3 regions of the Klebsiella grimontii genome follow, and region 2 is predicted to be linked to each of the others. Evidence: predicted binding sites of a transcription regulator. Region 2 holds the regulator's gene; each other region holds the start of a gene.

Region 1 (7,922 bases), 760 kb from region 2:
CGCGCCGCCGCTGCAGGGTTTTGGCATCTCGGCGCCGGAGCAGGTGACCGCGGCGATTGACGCAGGCGCGGCCGGCGCGATTTCCGGCTCTGCCATCGTCAAAATCATTGAGCGTAACGTGAACGACCCGCAGGCTATGCTCGCCGAACTGAAAGCCTTTGCGCAAAGTCTGAAGGCCGCCACCAAAGCAGCCTAAGCGCGTCCGCCGCCCGGTCCCGCGCCGGGCGGCTATTTCTGCTGCAAGCAGTCGGCATATTTGCGCGTCAGACGAAACAGCGCCAGCACATCATCTTGCGACCACCCTGCCAGCACCTCGTTCATCAGCCGCGTTCTTGCTTGCGCAATGCGTGTAATCATCGCCTGGCCCGCTTCGCTGAGCGTCACTTCGCTAATCCGCCGGTCTTTCGCATTAGGCTGCTTTCGCGCCAGCTCCTGGGCTTCCAGCTTCTTCACCTGCCTGCTGACGGTGGTGTAGTCGCGCCCAAGGCTGTCCGCCAGTTCAACGACCCCGACGGGTCCCCTGCGCCCGACGGCCACCAGTAGCGGAAAGAGAGTCCGATCGAGCTGGACCTCGGCCGCCTGCAGTATCTGCTCATCGCGCATCGGTTGGTTCATCACGCTGATGATATCGAGCAGCGCGCCGTGGAAGTCGCTAATGTCGTAATTATTATGTGCATCTTGCATATATTAGTTAACCGAGTATAGTGCCGTTAGCTGATATGTGCATTTTACACATAACTATCCCAGAGGGGGAGAAGACAATGAAAGCAGCCGTGGTTTTTGACCTGCAGCAGGTGCCGGTTTGGTCCGATTTTAGCGATCCGCGCGCCGGTGAGAGTGAGGCGTTAGTCAAGGTTCGCGCCGCCGCCATCAGTCATGTGGTGAAAGGCCGGGCCTCCGGCAAACATTATAGTTTCGATGGTCGTCTGCCTTTTGTCCCGGGTATTGATGGCGCCGGCGTACTACCCGACGGGCGGCGCGTCTATTTCGCCTTCCCCGCCGCGCCCTGGGGCAGTATGGCGCAGTGGGCTCCCGTCGCCCTAAACCACTGTCTGCCGCTGCCGGATGAACTGGACGATATCACTGCCGCCGCAATGGCTAATCCGGGTATGTCGGCCTGGGCGGCGCTGGTCAAGCGCGGCGGGTTGAAAGCGGGCGAAACCGTATTGATCAACGGCGCCACGGGCAGCGCCGGTCAGCTGGCGGTGCAAATCGCCCGCTTTCTGGGCGCCAGAAAAGTGATAGCCTGCGGGCGAAACGGGGAGAAACTGGCCGCGCTCGAAGCCGATGCGATCGTGAACTTAAGTCAGGATGAGGCGAGCCTGCGGGCGCAGTTTGCCGAACTGGCGGCGCAGCAGATTGATGTCGTCGTCGATTATCTGTGGGGACGTAGCGCCGAACTTTTGCTGCCAGCGCTGGCAAAGCACAGCCCGGGAAATGCGCCGGTACGTTTTATTCAGGTCGGTTCCCTTTCCGCCGCCGATATCGCGCTCAGCGGCGCGGTACTGCGCTCCGCGCCGCTGCAGCTGATGGGCAGCGGTATTGGCAGCCTTTCAGTGTCCCAGCTGCTGGCCGCTACCGGGGAAATGCTGCAGGCTGCCGTTACTGGCGGGTTTACCATCGCCACCACTCCCCGGCCGCTTCGCGAGGTCGCCGCGGCATGGCCGCAGGATAACAGCCAGAAGCGCACCGTTTTTATCGTCGATTAAAAAAAACGCTTCCGCACAAAAGTTGGGGTTGATATCTTAAATGAGAAATATTATCTTTCTCATTACCGAGTAGTTGAGTAAACAACTCAGGTATTCGGTACGACATTGCTCACATTGCTTCCAGTATTTTTGCCCGCACTTGTGCGGGCTTTTTTTATGGCTGCCGACACTCTCTGCGCACCAGCTGCCTTAGCCAGCGATGCGCTAATTCATGCTCCTGGCGAGGATGCCACATTTGTGACACCGTTATCTCCGGCGTGCTCACCGGGAGGGGAAAACCGATCATCTCTTTTCCCGCCGCGCTCTGCAGGCAGGAGGCCGGGACAACGGCGATAAGTTCAGCATCCCGGGCAACGGCCAGCGCGGCGGAAAACGCAGGCACCACCGCGGCAATTCTGCGGCTCATTCCATATGTCGCCAGCGCTTCATCAACCGGCCCGCGGATCGCCCCGCGACGGGAGGCTATGACGTGCCCTACGGAAACAAATTGTTCTCGCGACAGTTCGGCAAAGGCGGCTAACGGGTGGTTTTTTGCCAGTGCGGCGACAAAGCGATCGCGAAACAGCGCCTGCAGGCGGATCTCAGGCCCCATGTTTTCCAGTACGCCAATTTCCAGGTCCACCCGCCCCTCGCGTAAAAATCGGGCATCTTTCTCCGGCTTCGCGACAAACTCGAGCGTCACGCCCGGCGCTTCTCGTGCGACAGCGTTCACCAGCGCCGGACCAAAAACGTCTATAAATCCCTCATTGGTACGTAACGTAAATCGCTTCTCAAGGGTCGATAAACTCAGCGGCGCAGGCGAAGCGTTGAGCACCGCGCGCATCTCAGTGACGACGTTTTTTGCCCGCGCCTGCAGACTTTCCGCATGGGGAGTCAGCACCATTTTTCGCCCGGCCCTGACCAGTAGCGGGTCGCCGGTTACCTGCCGTAAGCGCGCCAGCGCGCGGCTCATCGCCGACGCGCTAAGCTCAAGCCGCTTTGCCGCCCCGGCAACGCTCTTCTCGCTCAACAGTACATCCAGCGCAGTCAGTAAATTAAAATCGGGATCGGTCATCTTTTCTCCACTCCGGGATAGGGCGTCTGATGCACTTTATTATTGCAAATGCTGCGCCTTCCGCCTGCTACAGCACCGGCCTATATTTATCCCATCATTTATTTACGCCGGAGTGATACCCATGGCCGCTTCCACTAAAACAGTATTGATCGCGGGCGCTTCACGCGGGCTTGGGCACGCCATGGCTGAACAGTTTCTGCTGCATGGCTGGCAGGTCATCGGCACCGTGCGCGATCTCTCGCAAACCACGCCGCTGCATCATCTGGCCCGGGCGTATCCTGGACGGGTTCGTATTGAGGCGCTGGATATTTGTGATAATGACGGGATCGCGGCGCTGCGCGAAACGCTTAGCGATAACGTACTGGATATGCTGTTCGTCAACGCGGGCACCACCAACCGCGATCCGACACAAACCATCGGCGAAATCGCGACGGAAGAGTTTATTCATGTCATGTTGACCAACGCGCTCGCGCCGATGCGGGTAATAGAAAGCCTGCAAGATGTCGTGTTGCCGCAGGGGCTGATTGGCGTTATGTCTTCAGGACAAGGCAGTTTGAGCAATAATACCGGCGGACAGCGCGAGCTGTATCGCGGGAGTAAAGCCGCGCTGAATATGTTTATGCGCAGTTTTGCCGCCCGCCCTGCCTGCGTATCGCATCCCCTGGTGGTCATGGCGCCGGGCTGGATCCGCACGGCCCTCGGCGGCGAGAATGCCCCACTCACCATTGCCGAGACCATCCCCTCGCTGGTGAACGTCCTGCTGGAAAAACAAAACCGCCCCGGATTAGAGTATCTGGATTATCGAGGATGTCGCGTGCCGTGGTGATAAGTCTATGCGTATTGACGGCCTGCAGACGGGTTCATGGCAGTCAATTTTGGCTTTTTACGCTATTACCCCCGATGACGGGGAGTTTCCGCGCCCGTTGCGTATGGTGTGGGCTCGGCATGCGTTTTTCTGGTCGTTCCTGAGCTAAAGCCCGGCAGGAGTGATATTATTCAGGCCAGAAAATGCAGGCACAACGTCAATCGGGGAGCGATTTATGCACGAGGAAGTACCACTGAAATATTACGACATTGCGGATGAGTATTCGACCGAGTCCGCTGAGCCCGTCAGCGAGTCGGAACGCGATCCTCTGGCGCGCTATTTCCAGCTGTTGATTACTCGCCTGATGAATAACGAAGAAATCAGCGAGCAAGCGCAGGGAGAGATGGCCGTACAAGCGGGCATCGATCGCCAGCGCATTGATGATATCGCGGTATTTCTGAATAAATGGGGTAATGAGTAGCCGTTACTGCAGCCGCTCCGGGGGAGGCTTAAGCAAATCCGCCACGCGTCAGAAAGCGTAATAAAGCTGGTCATTGCGACCAGCTTTATCCGGGACTTTAGAACCGGTATCCCGCAGAGAACATAAACACCCACGGATCCAGACGAATACTGTCGTGCTGCTGCGCGCCCGCCAGCTTATAGTTGGCGGTGGTGTCGATATCCATGTACCACACCGACATGTTAATCAGCCAGTCGCGGTTAATCAGATAGTCCATCCCCACCTGCCCTGCCGCTCCCCAGGAGTCTTTCAGGCTCAGGTCAGAGATACCGGTTTTTTTACCCGTATCGTTCACGCTCTCATCGAAGAAGGTCGTGTAGTTGATACCCGCGCCAATGTAAGGACGCAGTTTGCTGCTCGAATCGCCAAAGTACCACTGCGCCATTAACGTCGGCGGTAAATGGTGAACGGTCGCAATATTGCCGGTTGCCGCGGTCCCGACTTTATGCCGGAACGGCGTGGCGGCCAGCAGTTCAACGCCTATGTTATCGGTTGCCATATAGGTGAATGTCAGACCCAGTTGCGTATTGTTGCTGACGTTAAAGCCCCCCAGGCTGCCTAACGTACCGCCCGCGCCTTCGGTCGGCCTGACCGTGGCCGAACCCGCGCGAATAAAAAATTCACCGGCTTCATGCGCCCAGACGCTGCTGCCGGAAAGACTGCTCAGAATAACAACCGCCGCTGCTAACTTTTTCATACCCACTTCCTCATTATGGTTATTCAGCGCAAGAATATACATACAAAGAGGTATGTTTGATCCAACATAGATCACATTAAGTCGGCAAATTTAACATTTATTGATCCAGATTAATTTTCACTTTCTCAATACAATCAGTGATAAGCGTGTGGTATCAAGTTTCTTCCATTATGGTCCTCCAGACAGCGCTTCGCTGATTTCCTCTTCTATTTACAAAGATATACTTAGCGCGCAGCAGCAGAGACTGCTACCCAGCCGCGATTTGCGGTACAATCGCCGGCTAGTTAACACCTGCAATACTCAAGGAGAATGCATGTCTATCACGGCAAAGTCCGTCTACCGTGACACCGGGAACTTTTTCCGCAATCAGTTCGTTACTATCCTACTGATTGCGCTGCTATGCGCGTTCATTACGGTAGTACTTGGCCATGCCTTTTCACCCAGTGAAGAACAGCTGTCGATATTAAGCCAGGGCGATAGCCTGGCGGGTAGCGGCGGGCTGTTTGAACTGGTTCAGAGCATGACGCCTGAGCAGCAGCAAATCCTGCTGCGAGCCTCCGCGGCCTCCACTTTCTCCGGTCTTGTAGGCAACGCCATCCTTGCCGGCGGCGTTCTGCTCATGATTCAAATGATCTCCGCCGGTCAGCGGGTCAGCGCCCTTCGCGCGATCGGCGCTTCCGCGCCGGTGCTGCCAAAGCTGCTGCTGCTGATCCTGCTGACGACGTTTATCGTGCAGATGGGGATGATGCTGGTGGTGGTGCCTGGCGTCCTGCTGGCTATCGTGCTCTCTTTCGCACCGGTTATGCTGGTGCAGGATAAAATCGGCATTTTCAGCGCCATGCGTGGCAGTATGCGTCTGGCCTGGGCCAACGTGCGTCTGGTGGCGCCGGCGATTATCGGCTGGCTGCTGGCGAAAACGCTGCTGCTGCTGTTTGCATCGAGCTTCGCGGTCCTGACGCCGAACGTTGGCGCGGTGGTAATAAATACCCTCAGTAATCTGATCTCTGCATTGTTGCTGATCTATTTATTCCGCTTGTATATGCTTATTCGCAACTAACTTAATCCGGGGCGGGCTATTTCTGCCCCGATCTGAACGACGGAATCGATGTATGAAGCAGTTTCTGGATTTTTTACCGCTGGTAGTCTTCTTCGCATTCTACAAGCTATATGATATTTACGCCGCGACAACCGCGCTGATTATCGCCACCGCCATCGTGCTGATCTACAGCTGGGTACGCTATCGCAAAGTCGAAAAAATGGCGCTCATTACCTTCGTCCTGGTCGCCGTATTCGGCGGATTGACTATCTTCTTCCATAACGACGAGTTTATTAAATGGAAGGTAACGGTTATCTACGTGCTGTTCGCCAGCGCGCTGCTGTTTAGCCAGTGGGTGATGAAAAAACCGCTGATCCAGCGCATGCTGGGGAAAGAGCTGACGCTGCCGCAGCAGGTGTGGTCGCGGCTCAATCTGGCCTGGGCGGTATTTTTTATTCTTTGCGGGCTGGCGAATATCTACATCGCTTTCTGGCTGCCGCAGAATATCTGGGTCAACTTCAAGGTCTTCGGCCTGACCGCGCTGACGCTGGTCTTCACCCTGCTGAGCGGCGTTTATATCTATCGCCATATGCCGCAGGACGACAATCACTAAGCTGCCATTCTCCCGGCACGCAGCTCTGCGTGCCGTCTCCCCCCTTGATCTACTGTTATGCTCTCTGAACAGGATTAAAAAACCGTTTTCTTCATGATATCTGCCGGATCACGGAAAGTTGCGGCAAATGTGAGGATTTTGTGGAGATTAACGCAGTGTTATTGTAATGATAATTATTATCATTGATATTCTCGATCTCAATTTCACCCGCTTTTATAGGGATATTTATCATGAGACCGCAGAAACAGCACATAACCACTCCCCTCGCTCTGGCCATCGCAGGCTTGTTCAGTCCGGCTGGCTTTGCCGAAGAAGTGGAGCAGGATACCGAAACCATGGTGGTACGGGGAACCGCCGAAGAGGCGCTGAAGCAGCAGCCGGGCGTCTCGATCATCACCGCGGAAGATATCGCCAAAGATCCGCCGGTTAACGACCTCTCAGAAATTATTCGTAAAATGCCCGGCGTAAACCTGACCGGCAACAGCGCCAGCGGCAGCCGCGGCAACAATCGTCAAATAGATATTCGCGGTATGGGGCCGGAAAACACGCTGATCCTTATTGATGGCGTGCCCGTCACTTCCCGCAATTCTGTGCGCTATAGCTGGCGCGGCGAGCGCGATACCCGCGGCGACAGCAACTGGGTGCCGCCGGAAATGGTGGAACGCATTGAAGTTCTGCGCGGCCCTGCCGCAGCGCGCTACGGCTCAGGCGCCGCGGGCGGCGTGGTCAATATCATCACCAAACGCCCCACCAACGACTGGCACGGCTCGCTCTCGCTCTATACCAATCAGCCGGAAAATAACAAAGAAGGCTCCACTAACCGGGCTAATTTCAACCTCAACGGACCGCTGGCCGGGGATGCCCTGACCATGCGTTTATACGGCAACATTAACAAAACCGAACCCGACGCCTGGGATATTAACCGCGCGCAAAATGGATCTTATGCCGCGGGCCGCGAAGGTGTGCGCAACAAAGATATTAACGCCCTGCTGTCGTGGAAAGTCACGCCGCAGCAGATTATCGATTTTAGCTACGCCTATAGCCGGCAGGGCAATATCTATGCCGGCGATACCCAGTATAGCAACAGTAATATGAGCCCCAATGGCCTGGTGGATACCCTCTACGGTCAGGAAACAAACCGGATGTATCGACAGACCTGGGGGCTGACCTATAACGGGATCTGGGACTGGGGCCAGTCGAAGGCGGGCGTCTACTACGAAAAAACCAACAATACCCGCCTGCAGGAGGGTACTACCGGTCGCGTGGAAGGGATGATCAATAGCGATGTTTATGACACCAGCCGCCTGGAGTCGTGGCGCTCAACCGCCGAGGTGAATCTCCCCTTCAACTGGCTCGCTGAACAGACCCTGACGCTGGGCATGGAGTGGAATCGCGATGAGCTGAACGATCCGGCGTCCATGCAGGCCACCACCACCACGGATGCGCTCCCCGGGGTGTCCGGCGATCCTTCACAACGCAGCCCCAAGA
Region 2 (7,922 bases):
CTCCTATATGTGGACAAACGAATATAAAGCGCCGTGGCACATTGAGATGGATGAGTTCTATCAGAACGACAAGAAAACCAAGGTGGATTATCTCCACTCTCTCGGCGCCAAATATGATTTTAAAAACGACCTTGTACTGGAAGCGGCGTTTGGCCAGGCACAGGGTTACATCGACCAGTATTTTGCCAAGGCCAGCTATAAGTTTGATGTCGCCGGCACGCCGTTAACCACCAGCTATCAGTTCTATGGCACCCGCGATAAAGTCAGCAACGGCGGGGCTAACGATATCTATGACGGCACCGCGTGGCTGCAGGCCTTGACCTTTGGCTATAAGGTTGCCGACGTTCTGGATCTGCGTCTGGAAGGCACCTGGGTTAAAGCTGATGGCCAGCAGGGCTACTTCCTGCAGCGTATGACGCCTACCTATGCATCGTCTAACGGGCGACTGGATATCTGGTGGGATAACCGTTCGGACTTCAACGCCAACGGTGAAAAAGCGGTGTTCTTCGGCGCGATGTATGACATGAAGAACTGGAACATGCCGGGCTGGGCCTTCGGCGCATCCTACGTTTATGCCTGGGATGCGAAGCCGGGGAGAATGTCCTCACCTGATGCGTACTACAACCCGGATAAACGTCTGGAAGAGTCCGCTTATAGCCTGGATGCCATGTACACCGTTCAGGAAGGACGCGCGAAGGGCACGCTGTTCAAACTCCACTTTACGCAATACGACAACCACTCCGATATCCCAAGCTGGAGCGGCGGTTACGGCAACATCTTCCAGGATGAGCGCGACGTGAAGTTCATGGTTATCGCTCCGTTCACCATTTTCTGATGCCACTGCGGCGGGGAAAACCCGCCGCAATTTCCCGAGGTTCATGATGAAAAAGTTAATGCTTGTCGCCATTATGGCAGCAGGTCTGGTTGCCTGTACCCAGTCGCCAGCGCCTAAGGAAGACTCAAAGTTAAAAGATGCCTACAGCGCCTGCATCAATAGCGCTGAGGGCAATCCGGATAAAGTGGAAGCCTGTCAGAGCGTACTGAACGTGCTGAAACAGGAGAAACAGCATCAGCAGTTCGCGACCCAGGAAAGCGTGCGGGTTCTGGATTATCAGCAGTGCATCCAGGCGCGCAAAACCGGGAACGATCAGGCTGTAGAGGCGCGCTGCGACCAGATCTGGAAAGAGATCCGCAGCAATAATACACCGCGTTAAGCCAGATGGCGGCAAGCAAACGGGCGGAGCGAAAACTCCGCCCGTTGCTATTTTAGCGGGGTATTTCTGCCGGCCGGTAGCCGCGGCTCAGGCGTACGAAGAGCATTGCGGTAGCGGCGAATCCGCATAGCGCGGCGCACATCAGCCACCAGCCCGGCGAGCTTTTATCGCCCGTTATCTCTACCAGCGCGGTGGAAATTGCCGGCGTCAGGCCGCCGAAGATCGCGGTGGCGAGGCTAAAGGCCAGTGAAAAGCCGACGGTGCGGACGTAGACCGGCATCACTTCCGTCAGCGCGGCCACCATCGCGCCGTTATACATACCAAAGAAGAACGAGAACCAGAGCAGGACCAGCGTCATGCGGGTGAAATCCGGCGCGGCGGTGAGCCAGTGCATTACCGGCCAGGTAGTGAGCAGCGCCAGCAGGGTAATGCCCATCAGCACCGCTCGACGGCCTATTTTGTCAGAAATTGCCCCGCCGATCGGTAACCAGATAAAGTTGGAGATGCCGACCAGCATGGTCACCAGCAGACTGTCGCGGGCGCTCAGGTGCAGCACGGCTCTGCCGTAGGTCGGGGTATAGACGGTAATGAAGTAAAAAGTTGTCGTGGTCATTGCCACCAGCAAGGTGCCCGCCGAGATGATGCGCCAGTTTTTGACAATTGTGCTCAGGATCTCCCGGGTATCAGGACGATGTTTACGCTGCAGGAAGGCTTCGGTTTCCTGTAACGAACGCCGCAGCACAAAAATCAGCGGAATAATCATACAGCCAATAAAGAAGGGAATGCGCCAGCCCCATTCGGCGATCTGATCGTGGCCGAGCGTTTCATTCAGCGCGTAGCCAATCAGCGCCGCCACAACGATAGCCACCTGCTGGCTGGCGGATTGCCAGCTGGTATAGAATCCCTTGTTCCCCGGCGTGGCGATTTCCGATAAATAGACCGACACGCCGCCGAGCTCGACGCCCGCCGAGAAACCCTGCAACAGCCGCCCGACAACCACCAGGATGGGGGCGAGAATGCCGATAGTCTGATAGCCGGGCACCAGCGCTATCAGAAGCGTCCCGCAGCCCATAATCGCCAGCGTCACCATCAGCCCTTTACGGCGGCCGATTCTGTCGATATAGGCCCCCAACACTATCGCGCCGATAGGGCGCATCAGGAAGCCCGAACCAAAGACGGCGAAGGTGAGCATTAACGCCGCAAACTCGCTTTCCGCCGGAAAGAACGTTCTGGCGATGTAGGTGGCGTAAAAACCAAACAGAAAAAAGTCGAACTGTTCGAGAAAATTACCGCTGGTCACGCGGAGGATGGCGCCAATGGTACCGGCGCGCGATGAGGGTTGCGTCATAGGGTTTGCTCTCCATTGTCTTTATCTTGTTTTTATAGAGGTAAGAGGGGGGCTAGTCGCCTGCGACTGCCGCCTGTTTTCCGCGCCGTTTCTCAATCGCCCACTTGAGTAACGCCGCACAGCGATAAAATCCGTGGGCGAATTTTCCGTAAGGAAGGGTTAAAAACAGCGCCATCACCACGCCGAGATGAATGGCAAGCAGAATGCCCATCCACGAGGTGTCCCGTCCCGCCAGCAGGGCGAGGCCGGTGAAGCTGGTCAGCAGCAGCAGCAGGATAAAGGCGCGATCCATCGGTTTTTGCCGCGGGTCGCCGTGCAGCGGCGAACGACGAAGGTTCAGCCATAGCAGGCCTGCCGGGCCCACCAGCAGGCCGATTCCGCCAAGCGTGCCCAGCAGAACCGGTGCGCTGAAGAACGGGTAGGGCGCTTCCCATCCGGCAAAATAGTGATAGCCCGTGGCCACCAGGGTGGCAGCGAAACAGAGCAGAAAACCATAAAAGGTAAGATGATGGAAACGACGGCGCATCAGGGTAAACGCGTCATCAGCCTCGTTGCAGCCCTTACCGTGGCCGCCGTCGAGATATTTTAAGGTCAGCGCGTTATGCGAGGCTTCGGCGATATCAACGGCGTGGGGATGCCCCGGGGAGATCTCGCGCCAGAAACGGATCACGCCGGCCATCAGTAAGCCCATGGCCAGTACGAAGACCGAACCAAACATCCACGCCAGCAGGTTATGGGGAAAAATCTGGTAGAAATCGCCGGCCAGCGGCGGATGTAGCAGGGAGCCTTTGAGCCCCATCGCCAGCAGCAGAAAGAGGATCAACCCACCGACCAGCGCCAGCGCCGTGGTCACGCCGGCCCGACGATACAGGCTGCCGAAAGCCGCGGGCTGGGCATAATGTTGATAGGTTTCCAGCCGCACTTCCGCCATCGCCTTCGGGACATTAATGGCAAACTCATGCGGCGGCGCGTACTGGCAGGCATGCAGGCAGGCACCGCAGTTATGGCACAGGTTGGCCAGGTAGTTTATATCCGCTTTACCAAAAGCCAGGCGTTGGGTCATGGCCGGAAACACGGCGCAAAACCCTTCGCAATAGCGGCAGGCGTTACAGACCTGCATCACCCGTTCGACCTCCGCTTCGGGCTGGGTGATGATTTGCGCGTCAATGATTAGCTTTTCAAGCGACTTCATGGTGTCTCTCCTGCAGTGCCGCCCTGGCGGCTTGTTGGCCGGCAATGCGGCCGAATGTCGTCCCGATCGACATGCCCACGCCGGCGGTATAGCCTTTGCCCAGCACGTTGCCGGCCATCATTTCACCGGCAACGAACAGGCTTCGGCTGGGCTTGCCCGCAAAATGGACGGCGGCGTGTTCATTGACGTACAGCCCGAGGTAGGTGAAGGTGATCCCCGGTCGTAGGGCATAGCCGTAGTAGGGCGGCGTATCGATGGGCCGCGCCCAGTGGGTTTTCGGCGGCGTCAGGCCGGATGTCGCGCAGTTATCAAGGCGGGTATGATCGAACTGGCCGGGCGCGCAGGCGGCGTTGTAGCGGGCGATGGTTTGCGCCAGGCTTTCTGCGTCCAATCCCAGCTGGCGAGCCAGCTCTTCAATGGTATTGGCCTGGGCGCCGGGGAAAACGGGCGGCATAAAGTGGCCGATCGCTTTGCTGTCGATAATTGAGTAGCCGATTTGCCCCGGCTGGTGGGCGACCAGTCTGCCCCAGATGGCATAACGTTTGGGCCAGAAATCTTCCCCTTCGTCATAAAAGCGCCTGGCGTCACGGTTGACGACCACCCCCAGCGACACGCAGTCCACGCGCGTACAGATCCCGCCATCGTAGAGCGGCGCCCTGGCGTCAATGGCGACGCAGTGGGATTGTGAAGGATCGCCGATGATGTCAGCCCCGGCGTCAATCATAAACTTGAGCAGCACGCCCTGGTTGAAGCGGGTGCCGCGGATGAGAAAGTTATCGGCTGGCCATTCACCACGATCGTTCTGTCCCCATGCTTCACGCAGCCACTCGCGGTTAGATTCAAACCCGCCGGCGGCGAGGACGCAGGTTTTGGCGACGATCCTTTCTTCGCCCGCCAGCGCGGCGACGAATTCGCCGTTATCTAATTCGAGCGCCTGTACCGGCGTGTTGTAGCGGATCTTAACGCCCATCTGCTCCGCGCTGCGGTAATAGGCGTTGACCAGGGCTTTACCGCCGCCCATAAAAAAGGCGTTGGTGCGGGCAACGTGCAGGGCGCCGGAGAGCGGCGGCTGAAAGTTAACCCCGTGCTGGCGCATCCAGTCCCGGCATTGCGCTGAAGTGCGGATCACCAGCCGCGCCAGCGCTTCGTTGGTGTTGCCCTCGGTGACGCGCAGCAGGTCCTGCCAGTACTCTTCTTCCGGATAGCTGTCGATTAAAACATCCTGCGGAGCATCGTGCATACAGCGAAGATTCCGCGTGTGCTGAGAGTTTCCGCCTCGCCATTCCCGCGGCGCAGCCTCCAGCAGCAGCACGGACGCGCCGGCTTCCCGGGCGGTTAATGCGGCGCATAGCGCGGCATTGCCGCCGCCAATCACCAGTACATCCACCATTTTTGGCTCCATTACGCTTTGCTTGATTGTTAAATTTGTAATGGAAATGTATTCGTTTTGGCCGTAAGGACGCTATGGCGTATTGCTAAAGGGGGGTTTAGTGCGCGTAAAGGCTGGCGCCGGGCCAGCGGCCTGACTCCACGAGCTGACGCATGACTTTCGCCAGTATCACCCGCGCGGCAAGGCCCGCTGGGGTCAGTTCATCATCGGAAAGGCTGACGAGAAAGTTTGGCCGACTGAGTATCGGATTCTCGACGCCGATCACTCTCAGGGACTCGCCGTCGAGATGGGAAATCGCCGCCCCCGGCTGCAGCGTGGCGCCCAGTCCGTCGCGGACGGCGCGCATCAGCAGGGCCAGACCGTCGATTTCAGCCACCACATCGACGCTCAGGGCGTGCTCCTGGCAGATCGCCTCCAGCCTGCCGCGCAGGCCATGCCCCAGGCTTGGCATTATCAGCGGGATAGCGGCCAGTTGGCCAGGCGAGATGCTCGCTTCGGGAAGGGGGGCCAGCACGTCATGGGTGCCAATCAGAAACAGACGCTCTTCGAGAATCGGCCTGGCGCTCCAGCGCGCAAGCTTCTCCTTCTGGAACACGATAGCTAAATCAAGCTGGCGGGTGTTGATCATGCGTTCCAGATTACCGGAGAGGCTCTCGACCAAATGCAGGCGGACGTCGGCATAGCTTTCGCGCATCGCGTGAATAAAAGGTACCCCCAGTACAGAGGCGGTGCTGGGGGCCATACCGACGCTGACGTGGCCGGAAAGGCGCGCCTCGCGCGCGGCGAGAACCGCATCGTCGGCGTGGCGCAGCGCCAGCTGCGCCTGGGAGTAGAAGGCGAGACCAGCGCTGGTCGGCATTACGCCGCGCGATGTCCGCTGCAGCAGACGGATGGCGAGTTCGTTCTCCAGGCGCGCCATCTGTTGGCTCAGCGCGGAGACGCCGATATTCAGGTCAAGCGCGGCGCGGCCCATACTGCCGGTTTCAATAATGCGCACATAATAGCGTAGCTGGCGAAGCTCCATGTCGACTCTCCGTACACCTCAGGATGCACTGACAGTAAACGTATTGCAGCGCGAGAGAAAGAGGCGGCAAATTCCGGGCAAAAAAAAGCCAACCTTCAGGTTGGCTTTTGGCGGTATACGATGCGGTGATTATTTCTCTGCCGCGTCGTGGGCATGTTCATCTTCGCGGCAGTCGCCTTCCGCACAGTGTCCGTACAGGTACAGGCTGTGGTTGGTCAGACGAATACCGTGCCTTGCGGCAATTTCACGCTGGCGCGCTTCGATGGAATCATCGCTAAATTCGATCACTTTGCCGCAGTCGAGGCAAATCAGGTGATCGTGATGATGCTGCTGCGTCAGTTCAAAAACGGATTTACCGCCTTCAAAATTATGACGGGTGACGATACCGGCGTCGTCGAACTGGTTCAGTACGCGGTAGACGGTGGCCAGGCCAATCTCTTCACCCATATCAATCAGGCGTTTGTATAAGTCTTCCGCACTGACATGATGGTTATCCGGTCCTTGCAGCACTTCCAGGATTTTTAATCTCGGAAGCGTCACTTTCAGGCCAGCTTTCTTTAATGCGGTATTGTTGTCAGTCATGCGGAATCTGTCCTGTTGCTAAACGATCTACTTCCATCAGCGGAAGTAATACAGAGAATCACCCGATGTAATGCGTCTCATTATAGAACTGCCATGGTGAAATGAAAACTGCAAGCATCGGGCCTTGTATGCTGTCAAAAACGAGGCACTCGCTACAAAGTGCTTCACGCGACCCCGTTAAATCAGAGGACATTGTACAGATATGTGATTAAAAGTTAAAAACTTGTAGCTATAACTTTGATTGCTTTTATCTATCAATTCGGCGAAATCTGATGATTTCGCCGTTTAGACTCAGGCATTCTTGATTTCTTCAAGGTGCAGCTCTTCAGAAATCTGTTTTACCCATTTTTCCACGCGTTCGTTAGTCAATTCTGGCTGACGGTCTTCGTCAATGGCCAGGCCAACAAAGTGATCGTCATCGGCCAGGCCTTTAGACGCTTCAAAATGGTAGCCCGCGGTCGGCCAGTGGCCAACGATAGTTGCGCCGCGCGGTTCGATGATGTCGCGGATGGTACCCAGCGCATCGCAGAAGTATTCAGCATAGTCTTCCTGATCGCCACAGCCAAACAGCGCGACCAGTTTGCCGTTGAAATCGATCTCTTCCAGCGTCGGGAAGAAATCGTCCCAGTCGCACTGGGCTTCGCCGTAGTACCAGGTCGGAATGCCGAGCAGCAGGATATCGTGAGCTTCCAGATCCTCTTTGCTGCTTTTGGCAATGTCGTGAACATCAGCAACATCTTTACCAAGCTGCTTTTGGATCATTTTTGCAATATTTTCGGTGTTGCCGGTGTCGCTGCCAAAAAAGATGCCGATGATTGCCATGAGTAAAATAACCTCTTGAAACTTAATGATGTGGTAGTGGCGTAATGCCCGCAGATAGGGGCAATGATAGCAGAACAGAGAAGGGCGCGGAAACAGCAATCACGCCCAACTGCACACTCTGCTACATGAAAGCTTATTTTTTGAGGGTTTTAGGCTTTATCCTGGCCGCGCAGGGCCGCCAGCTGGCTCATCAGCATCTCTTCGATAAGATCGCTGCGGTTCATATTACGGGCTTCCGCCAGCTCATTAAGCGCGTCGACCGCATCGGCATTCAGCTTTAGCTCCACGCGCTTAAGACCGCGACTCTTATCGCGTTTAAGCTGATTGCGTTTGTTGATGCGCAGCTGTTC
Region 3 (7,922 bases), 520 kb from region 2:
GCGCTGATGCTGATTCACGGTAAAGATGCGAAGAGCGAAGAGGGGATTGAGGCGCTGCGCACTACCTATAAATCACGCTTTGCGCAGGAGTCGGTGATGCGCGTTGACCAGCCGGTGTGCGTACATTTTTAACTTGAATCCGATGACATTCCCGGGTTGCGGCTAACGCCTTACCCGGGATAACAGGCCAACGCGCTGTATTTACAGCACCAGCCCCGCGAAGCTGGCGGAGAGCAGGCTGACCAGCGTTGCGCCATACACCAGGCGCAGGCCGAAGCGGGAAACGATATTCCCCTGCTGCTCGTTCAGGCCTTTAATCGCCCCGGCGATAATGCCGATAGAGGCAAAGTTGGCGAAGGAAACCAGAAACACGGATAAAATTCCCAGCCCGCGCGGCGTCATGCTGGCGGCTATTTTTTGCAGCTCAATCATGGCGACAAATTCATTGGCCACCAGTTTCGTCGCCATAATACTCCCGGCGTTCAGCGCATCGCTAAGCGGAATGCCAATTAGCCACGCCAGCGGATAAAAGACGTAGCCGAGGATCTGCTGGAAGCTCAGGCCAAATATCGTGGCGAAGAGGGCATTAATCGCGCTAATTAAGGCGATAAAACCGATCAGCATCGCCAGAATAATCATCGCGACTTTAAAACCGGCCAGAATATATTCACCGAGCATTTCAAAGAAACTCTGGGACTCATGCAGCTTTTCAAGCTTGATCTCCTCCTCGCTGCCCGGACGCGTCGGGTTAATGATCGACAGCACAATAAAGGTGCTGAACATATTCAGGATCAGCGCGGCGACGACGTATTTCGCGTCGAGCATGCTCATATAAGCGCCGACGATGGAGAGCGAAACCGTCGACATCGCGGTGGCCGACATGGTGAACAGGCGGCGTGAAGAGAGGTCGCCGAGCACGCCTTTATAGGCAATAAAGTTCTCTGATTGTCCGAGGATCAGCGAACTGACCGCGTTGAAGGACTCCAGCTTGCCCATACCGTTAACCTTTGACAGCAGGGTGCCAATCAGGCGAATGAAAATCGGCAGAATACGCCAGTGCTGAAGAATACCGATGAGCGCGGAGATAAAGACGATGGGGCACAGCACGCCAAGGAAAATAAACGCCAGCCCTTTTTCACTCATGCCGCCAAATACAAAATTGGTGCCTTCGGCGGCAAAACCGAGCAGGGATTCAAAAAAGGAAGCAATATTTTTCACTAGCCACAGGCCGCTTTCGGCGTGGAGAAAAAAGAAAGCCAGGGCAACTTCAATAACAATTAGCTGGATAATATAGCGAATGCGGATTTTTTTACGGTCATAGCTGGCGAGCCAGGCAAGGGCGAGGATAACCACCAGCGCCAGCAGGAAGTGCAAGAATTGAGTCATGTCGTTTATTTCGCAGGTCAATAAGGCCGCCATTTAGCCACAGCTGCGCAGCCGGGTAAATATCCACCGCAAAAAATCCCCTTCTCCTGCCCCGTGGGGCCCGGGCTGCGAGATAATCGCGCAAGTCATTATTTGTTCGCGATTAATTTACAAATCGTCATCATTCACTCCACATTTCACTTGTGTTTCTGATTATTGTAATGATAATCACTATCAGAAATATTTACCTATCTTTGCATCAGTTGACTGCGGTTCACATTTAAGGGTGTTGGCATGTTTGTCCCATTTCTCATCATGTTACGTGAAGGCCTGGAAGCTGCGCTGATTGTCAGCCTGATTGCCAGCTATCTGAAACGCACCCAGCGCGGCAGCTGGATTGGCGTAATGTGGATTGGGGTGCTGCTTGCAGCGGCGCTGTGCTTGGGCCTGGGCATCTTCATCAACGAAACCACCGGTGAGTTTCCGCAGCGCGAGCAGGAGCTGTTTGAGGGCATCGTGGCAGTGGTGGCGGTATGCATTCTGACGTGGATGGTGTTCTGGATGCGTAAAGTGTCGCGCAACGTCAAACAGCAGCTTGAGCAGGCGGTCGATAATGCCCTCCAGCGCGGGAACAATCACGGCTGGGCGCTGGTGATGATGGTCTTTTTCGCCGTCGCGCGTGAAGGCCTGGAATCGGTCTTTTTCCTGCTCGCCGCCTTCCAGCAGGATGTCGGGATCTGGCCGCCCATTGGGGCGATGCTCGGTCTGGCGACGGCCATCGTTTTAGGGTTCCTGATCTACTGGGGCGGTATCCGCATGAATCTCGGCGTCTTCTTCAAATGGACCAGCCTGTTTATTTTACTGGTGGCCGCAGGCCTCGCCGCAGGAGCTATCCGCGCCTTCCATGAGGCCGGATTGTGGAACCATTTTCAGGAGGTCGCCTTCGACCTGAGCAACGTCATTTCGACGCACACGCTATTCGGCACGCTGCTGGAGGGGATCTTTGGCTATCAGGAAACGCCGACCGTCAGCGAAGTGGCGGTCTACTTTATCTATTTGATCCCGGCGCTGGCGCTGTACGTCTCGCCGCCGGGAAAAAAAACCACCGCATCCCGGGCAGCGTAGTCGGGCATCGCGGATTGCAATAGTGACAACATACTTATCGAAAGGGATGGTCATGATGAATCATTTTCGTCGTAATGCGCTGCAGCTTACGCTCGCTGCGCTGTTCAGCTCGGCTTTTTACGCCCAGGCGGCCGATATTCCGCAGGTCAAAGTGACCGTCACCGACAAACAGTGCGAGCCGATGAACGTCACCGTGAAGGCGGGTAAAACCCAGTTCATCATTCAGAACCACAGCCAGAAAGCGCTGGAGTGGGAGATTCTGAAAGGGGTGATGGTGGTGGAAGAGCGGGAGAATATCGCTCCCGGCTTTACGCAAAAGCTGACGGCCAACCTGCAGCCGGGCGAATATGATATGACCTGCGGTCTGCTGACCAACCCTAAAGGCAAACTGACGGTGACCGGCGAGGCGACCAAAGATGCCGCCAAAGCCGATGCGCTGCTCAGCCTGGGTGAAGCCATTACCGCCTATAAAGCCTACGTTACCGCCGAGACCGCGGAGCTGGTTAGCGGTACCAAAGCCTTTACCGATGCAGTGAAAGCGGGCGATATCGAGAAGGCGAAAGCGCTGTACGCGCCGACGCGCCAGCACTACGAACGTATTGAACCGATCGCCGAGCTGTTCTCCGACCTCGATGGCAGCATTGACGCCCGCGAGGATGACTACGAGAAAAAAGCCGAAGATCCGAAATTCACCGGTTTCCACCGGCTGGAAAAAGCGCTGTTTGGCGATAACAGCGTCAAGGGAATGGATAACTATGCCGATCAATTGAACGCCGACGTTCTCGAGCTGCAAAAACGCATTAGCGAACTGGCGTTCCCGCCGTCAAAAGTAGTCGGCGGCGCTGCCGGGCTGATTGAAGAAGTGGCCGCCAGCAAAATCAGCGGCGAAGAAGATCGCTACAGCCATACCGACCTGTGGGATTTCCAGGCCAACATTGACGGCGCGCAGAAAATCGTCGACCTGCTGCGTCCGCAGCTGCAGAAAGAGAACAGCGCTCTGCTGGCGAAGGTGGACGCCAACTTCAAAAAAGTGGATACCATTCTCAGCAAATACCGCACCAAAGACGGCTTCGAGACCTATGACAAGCTGACGGATGCCGATCGCAACGCGCTGAAAGGCCCGATCACCACGCTGGCGGAAGATTTGGCCCAGCTGCGCGGGATCCTGGGTCTGGACTAAGTCGATGGCTGAGCAAAAATATGATGTTAATGAACCGTCCCGGCGGCGGTTGTTAAAAGGGATCGGCGCGCTGGCGATAACCGGCGGCTGCCCGGTGGCGCACGCGGCTAAAGACAACAGCTCTCCGGGCACGCTGTCGCCAAACGCGCGTATGGAAGCGCAGCCGTTTTATGGTCCACATCAGGCCGGCGTGCTGACGCCGCAGCAGGCGTCGATGATGCTTGTCGCTTTTGACGTGCTCGCCAGCGATAAAGCGGACCTTGAGCGCCTGTTTCGCCTGCTGACCGGGCGTATCGCCTTTCTGACCAAAGGCGGTCCCGCGCCGGAGACGCCGAACCCGCGCCTGCCGCCGATGGACTCAGGCATTCTCGGACCGTGGATCGCGCCGGATAACCTGACGATCACCGTCTCGGTAGGGCATTCGCTGTTTGACGAGCGTTTCGGCCTGGCTAATCAGGCGCCGAAGACGCTGCAGAAGATGACGCGTTTTCCGAACGATTCGCTGGATGCAGCGCTGTGCCACGGCGATCTGCTGCTGCAAATTTGCGCCAACACCCAGGATACGGTGATTCACGCCCTGCGCGACGTGATTAAGCACACCCCGGATTTGCTTAGCGTGCGCTGGAAGCGGGAAGGGTTTATCTCCGACAGCGCCGCGCGCAGCAAGGGTAAAGAGACGCCGGTTAACCTGCTGGGCTTCAAAGACGGCACCGCGAATCCGGTCAGCACCGATAAGGCGCTAATGGATAAGGTGGTGTGGGTAACCGCCGACCAGGGAGAGCCCGCGTGGGCGACGGGCGGCAGCTATCAGGCGGCGCGGATTATTCAGTTCCACGTTGAGTTCTGGGATCGTACGCCGCTGAAAGAGCAGCAGACCATTTTTGGTCGCGATAAGCTGAGCGGTGCGCCGCTTGGGATGCAGCACGAGCACGACGTGCCGGATTACAGCAAAGACCCTGACGGCGATACCATTGCGCTCGATAGCCATATTCGTCTTGCCAACCCGCGTACCCCGGAAACGCAATCCAGCCTGATGATGCGCCGGGGCTACAGCTATTCGCAGGGGGTGACCAATTCCGGGCAACTGGATATGGGGCTGCTGTTTGTCTGCTACCAGCACGATCTGGAAAAAGGCTTTCTGACGGTGCAAAAGCGCCTGAACGGTGAAGCGCTGGAAGAGTACGTGAAGCCCATTGGCGGCGGCTATTTCTTTGTTCTGCCGGGGGTTATCGACGATCGGCATTATCTCGGGCAATCGCTGCTCGAAGCCTGACGTACCTGCCCGCGAGGGCAGGGCGTTTTCTGCTGTTTTTCCATTCATTTTTTGTATTTCCTGCCTTGTTTCATTTTTCTGTAATCTTATAGTCGGAAACTCTCCTCAGCTGTGATGAGAATTATTTGTTGTCTGTATGTGAAAAATAAGTTGCGCTTAGAATTATTTCTGATGTACTTATTACAGGCGCGGTAGTTCTCGGCAGTAGTCTCGTTTCATTATGGAGATCGCGAATGCCCGATTGCTGTAACGGAAAACGTCAAACCCCAGACCGTACTCATCAGCACGGGAGCCCAACTTCCGGCCGCGATTTTCACACCGTAAAATCCTCCTCTTCTAGTAAAGAAAACCCGAACCCAGGCAAGGTTACCGGTGCGCGTAGCCGTGACCCTCTGCCAATTCGTCAGGCAAGCAATGGCTTACAAGGAAGCCAAACCTCAATCGTTAGTGCGCATAATCGCGTCGATCGTGACGCGTGTGATGTAAACCAACAACGCAAGGTGCTATCCATGGGAAGACAAAAAGCAGTGACCAGAGCTCGTCGTGAGGCCAAACGTGTGCTGAGACAGGATTCGCGAAGCCATAAGCAGCGCGAAGAAGAATCGGTCACATCGCTTGTGCAAATGAGTGGCGTAGAAGCCATTGGCATGGCGCGGGATAGCCGCGACGCCTCGCCAATCGAAGCGCGCAATGACGCTCAGGCGCATTATTTGAATGCCATCGACAATAAACAGCTGATCTTCGCGACGGGCGAGGCCGGGTGCGGTAAGACCTGGATTAGCGCGGCAAAAGCAGCTGAAGCGCTGATCCATAAGGATGTGGACAGAATTATTGTTACCCGTCCCGTTCTGCAGGCCGATGAAGATCTTGGCTTCTTACCGGGAGATATCGCCGAGAAGTTCGCTCCCTATTTCCGCCCGGTTTATGACGTGCTGGTGAGAAGGTTAGGGGCTTCCTTTATGCAGTACTGCCTGCGCCCGGAAATCGGCAAGGTGGAAATCGCGCCGTTCGCCTATATGCGCGGACGTACATTTGAAAATGCGGTGGTGATTCTGGACGAGGCCCAGAACGTGACCGCTGCGCAAATGAAGATGTTTTTGACCCGCCTTGGGGAGAACGTGACGGTTATCGTTAACGGCGACATTACCCAGTGCGACCTGCCTTCTGGGGTCCGCTCGGGCCTGAGCGATGCGCTGGCGCGTTTTGAGGAAGATGAGATGGTCGGTATTGTGCGCTTTACGACCGACGATTGCGTGCGCTCAACGCTTTGCCAGCGCGCGCTGAAAGCCTACTACTGAGTCCTTTTGAGTCTGCAAAGCCCGGGTGACCGGGCTTTGTTTTTAGCGCACTACAGGAGAGCCTGCAGTGAGGGGCTGGCCATCGTTGCTTCAAAAGGAATGATATCGACTTTCGCTACGCCCGATTGCTGGAACGGATCCTGGCTCAGCCGGTTTTGCAGCGCATCCAGATCATCGCCTTTAGCCAGAATCACGCCGCCGGACCTGGGGATTTTACGCCCCGAAGCGAGAAATATTCCGTCAGCGTACCCTTGCTTCAGCCACTCCACGTGCGCAGCAAGCTGGGCGTCTACTTCCTCAAGCGGTTTAACGTAAGTCAGAACAACAACGGCAATGGTGCTCATTTTCTTTCCTTAACATTTAAAGGTAACGCTGCAGAAGTTTATCATTAGCGTGGTCGGGGTTTCTGGTTTTTTTCATCACGCTATCCAGGCCGCTATAAACGAAAATAACGGTAGTTTACTGCTATATAAGGGAATCATTGTCGCTGACCTGTAGCTCAAAATGTCCAGGTGATTGCCGCCGTCACGGTACCTTCATTGCGCCGTGAGACGAGCGGGCTCTCAGCAGCGTGTTCCCCGAGCCAGCTATAGCCGGCGCTGAGTATGGAGCCCCAATGCTCGTTATATTGATGGCTCCAGGTCAGCGCGCTGTCGATGCCGTAAAATCCGCCGGCTGCGCGATAGGGTCGATAGCCGGAACGGATGCTCTGCCGGCGATCAACCCCGTAAAACGTATTGACGTACCGGCTGTCGCCAAACAGCGCGGCGGACTGTAAAGCAACGATATCCTGCGGGTTTTGAACCAGCAGGAGGGTGACGGAAGTTTGATAATGCGCGCCCTGGGCGTCGGTGAGCGGAAGCGTAGCCTTGCCTTCAACGGTGAGCCACGGCGTGACCGACCAGCCGACGGCGAAGGCGGTATTCATGGTGGCTTTAATATTACCCATCCCCTTCAGCGTATTAGCCCCATCGCGCCAGCTCGAGTTTTTTTCCGCTCGCCCGAGGTCGTAACCGAGCGTGTGCTCGAAGTAGAGGCCGCTGTCGCCTGACAGGTCGTAGCCTATGCCTTTTTGGCTATCAATAAAGAAAGCGCCTTTCCGCCCCTGTAGTACGGGAACCACCTGCCAAATCTGCTTGTCAGAACCGCTGTAACGAGGCGCGTACTTTCCCCCCACCCCGATAGTCAGCCCGTCAGAAGGCGCGGCGGCTTCATCGGCGCGCGCGCCGGGCGTTATCGCCATTAAAAACGGCACGACCATATACGGCGAAATTTTTCTGGCTATCATACTGTTCTCCATATGGAAACGGGCGCCGTCCGATCGGGGACGCCGCAGAATGCCGCTGCAGTATGGTTTTGCTAAATCAATAAACGGTCGGGATAGTGTTAAGAAACGGTCAAGGTGAACAGATGTTGTCCAGAAGAGTGCTGATAATTGAAGATGACGCCGACGCGGCCGGCGTGCTTGAGGCCTATTTACGCCGGGAAAACTATGACGTGGCGGTGACCATGGACGGACTCTCCGGGCTGGATATGGCGCAGCGCTGGAAGCCTGACCTGATCCTGCTGGATGTGATGCTGCCCGGGCTAAACGGAACCGAGGTGTTGGCCAGCCTGCGGCGGAAAAGCGATGTGCCGGTGATTATGGTGACCGCAATGGGAGACATGCCCGATCGTATTG

Evidence for each region. Region 2 encodes Fur, which represses iron uptake genes when iron is present. Its sites were predicted from a motif close to ATAATAATGAGAACNACTATCAA; they were not measured.
Region 1: a site for Fur is predicted at 6,595-6,617, ahead of ACE3MN_RS15325 (TonB-dependent siderophore receptor). Genes of this name have one in related genera too.
Region 3: a site for Fur is predicted at 1,581-1,603, ahead of efeU (iron uptake transporter permease EfeU). Genes of this name have one in related genera too.

The regions. Positions count from the first base shown of each region.
Region 1 covers NZ_CP169721.1:3,244,187-3,252,108, forward strand. Annotated here, with positions in the region: gene trpA (tryptophan synthase subunit alpha) at 1-196, shown strand, start outside; gene ACE3MN_RS15285 (MarR family winged helix-turn-helix transcriptional regulator) at 229-684, opposite strand; gene ACE3MN_RS15290 (zinc-binding alcohol dehydrogenase family protein) at 762-1,709, shown strand; gene ACE3MN_RS15295 (LysR family transcriptional regulator) at 1,864-2,763, opposite strand; gene ACE3MN_RS15300 (SDR family NAD(P)-dependent oxidoreductase) at 2,885-3,589, shown strand; gene ACE3MN_RS15305 (YmjA family protein) at 3,804-4,049, shown strand; gene ompW (outer membrane protein OmpW) at 4,147-4,785, opposite strand; gene ACE3MN_RS15315 (YciC family protein) at 5,099-5,842, shown strand; gene ACE3MN_RS15320 (septation protein A) at 5,895-6,434, shown strand; gene ACE3MN_RS15325 (TonB-dependent siderophore receptor) at 6,665-7,922, shown strand, end outside.
Region 2 covers NZ_CP169721.1:4,003,028-4,010,949, reverse strand. Annotated here, with positions in the region: gene chiP (chitoporin ChiP) at 1-835, shown strand, start outside; gene chiQ (ChiQ/YbfN family lipoprotein) at 882-1,214, shown strand; gene ACE3MN_RS18885 (MFS transporter) at 1,267-2,562, opposite strand; gene tcuB (tricarballylate utilization 4Fe-4S protein TcuB) at 2,615-3,754, opposite strand; gene tcuA (FAD-dependent tricarballylate dehydrogenase TcuA) at 3,741-5,144, opposite strand; gene tcuR (tricarballylate utilization LysR family transcriptional regulator TcuR) at 5,242-6,168, opposite strand; gene fur (ferric iron uptake transcriptional regulator) at 6,298-6,750, opposite strand; gene fldA (flavodoxin FldA) at 7,042-7,572, opposite strand; gene ybfE (LexA regulated protein) at 7,722-7,922, opposite strand, start outside.
Region 3 covers NZ_CP169721.1:3,487,236-3,495,157, reverse strand. Annotated here, with positions in the region: gene ACE3MN_RS16535 (DUF3574 domain-containing protein) at 1-132, shown strand, start outside; gene ACE3MN_RS16530 (NupC/NupG family nucleoside CNT transporter) at 202-1,386, opposite strand; gene efeU (iron uptake transporter permease EfeU) at 1,660-2,490, shown strand; gene efeO (iron uptake system protein EfeO) at 2,543-3,670, shown strand; gene efeB (iron uptake transporter deferrochelatase/peroxidase subunit) at 3,675-4,943, shown strand; gene phoH (phosphate starvation-inducible protein PhoH) at 5,453-6,241, shown strand; gene ACE3MN_RS16505 (YciI family protein) at 6,292-6,585, opposite strand; gene ACE3MN_RS16500 (MipA/OmpV family protein) at 6,741-7,529, opposite strand; gene ACE3MN_RS16495 (response regulator) at 7,652-7,922, shown strand, end outside.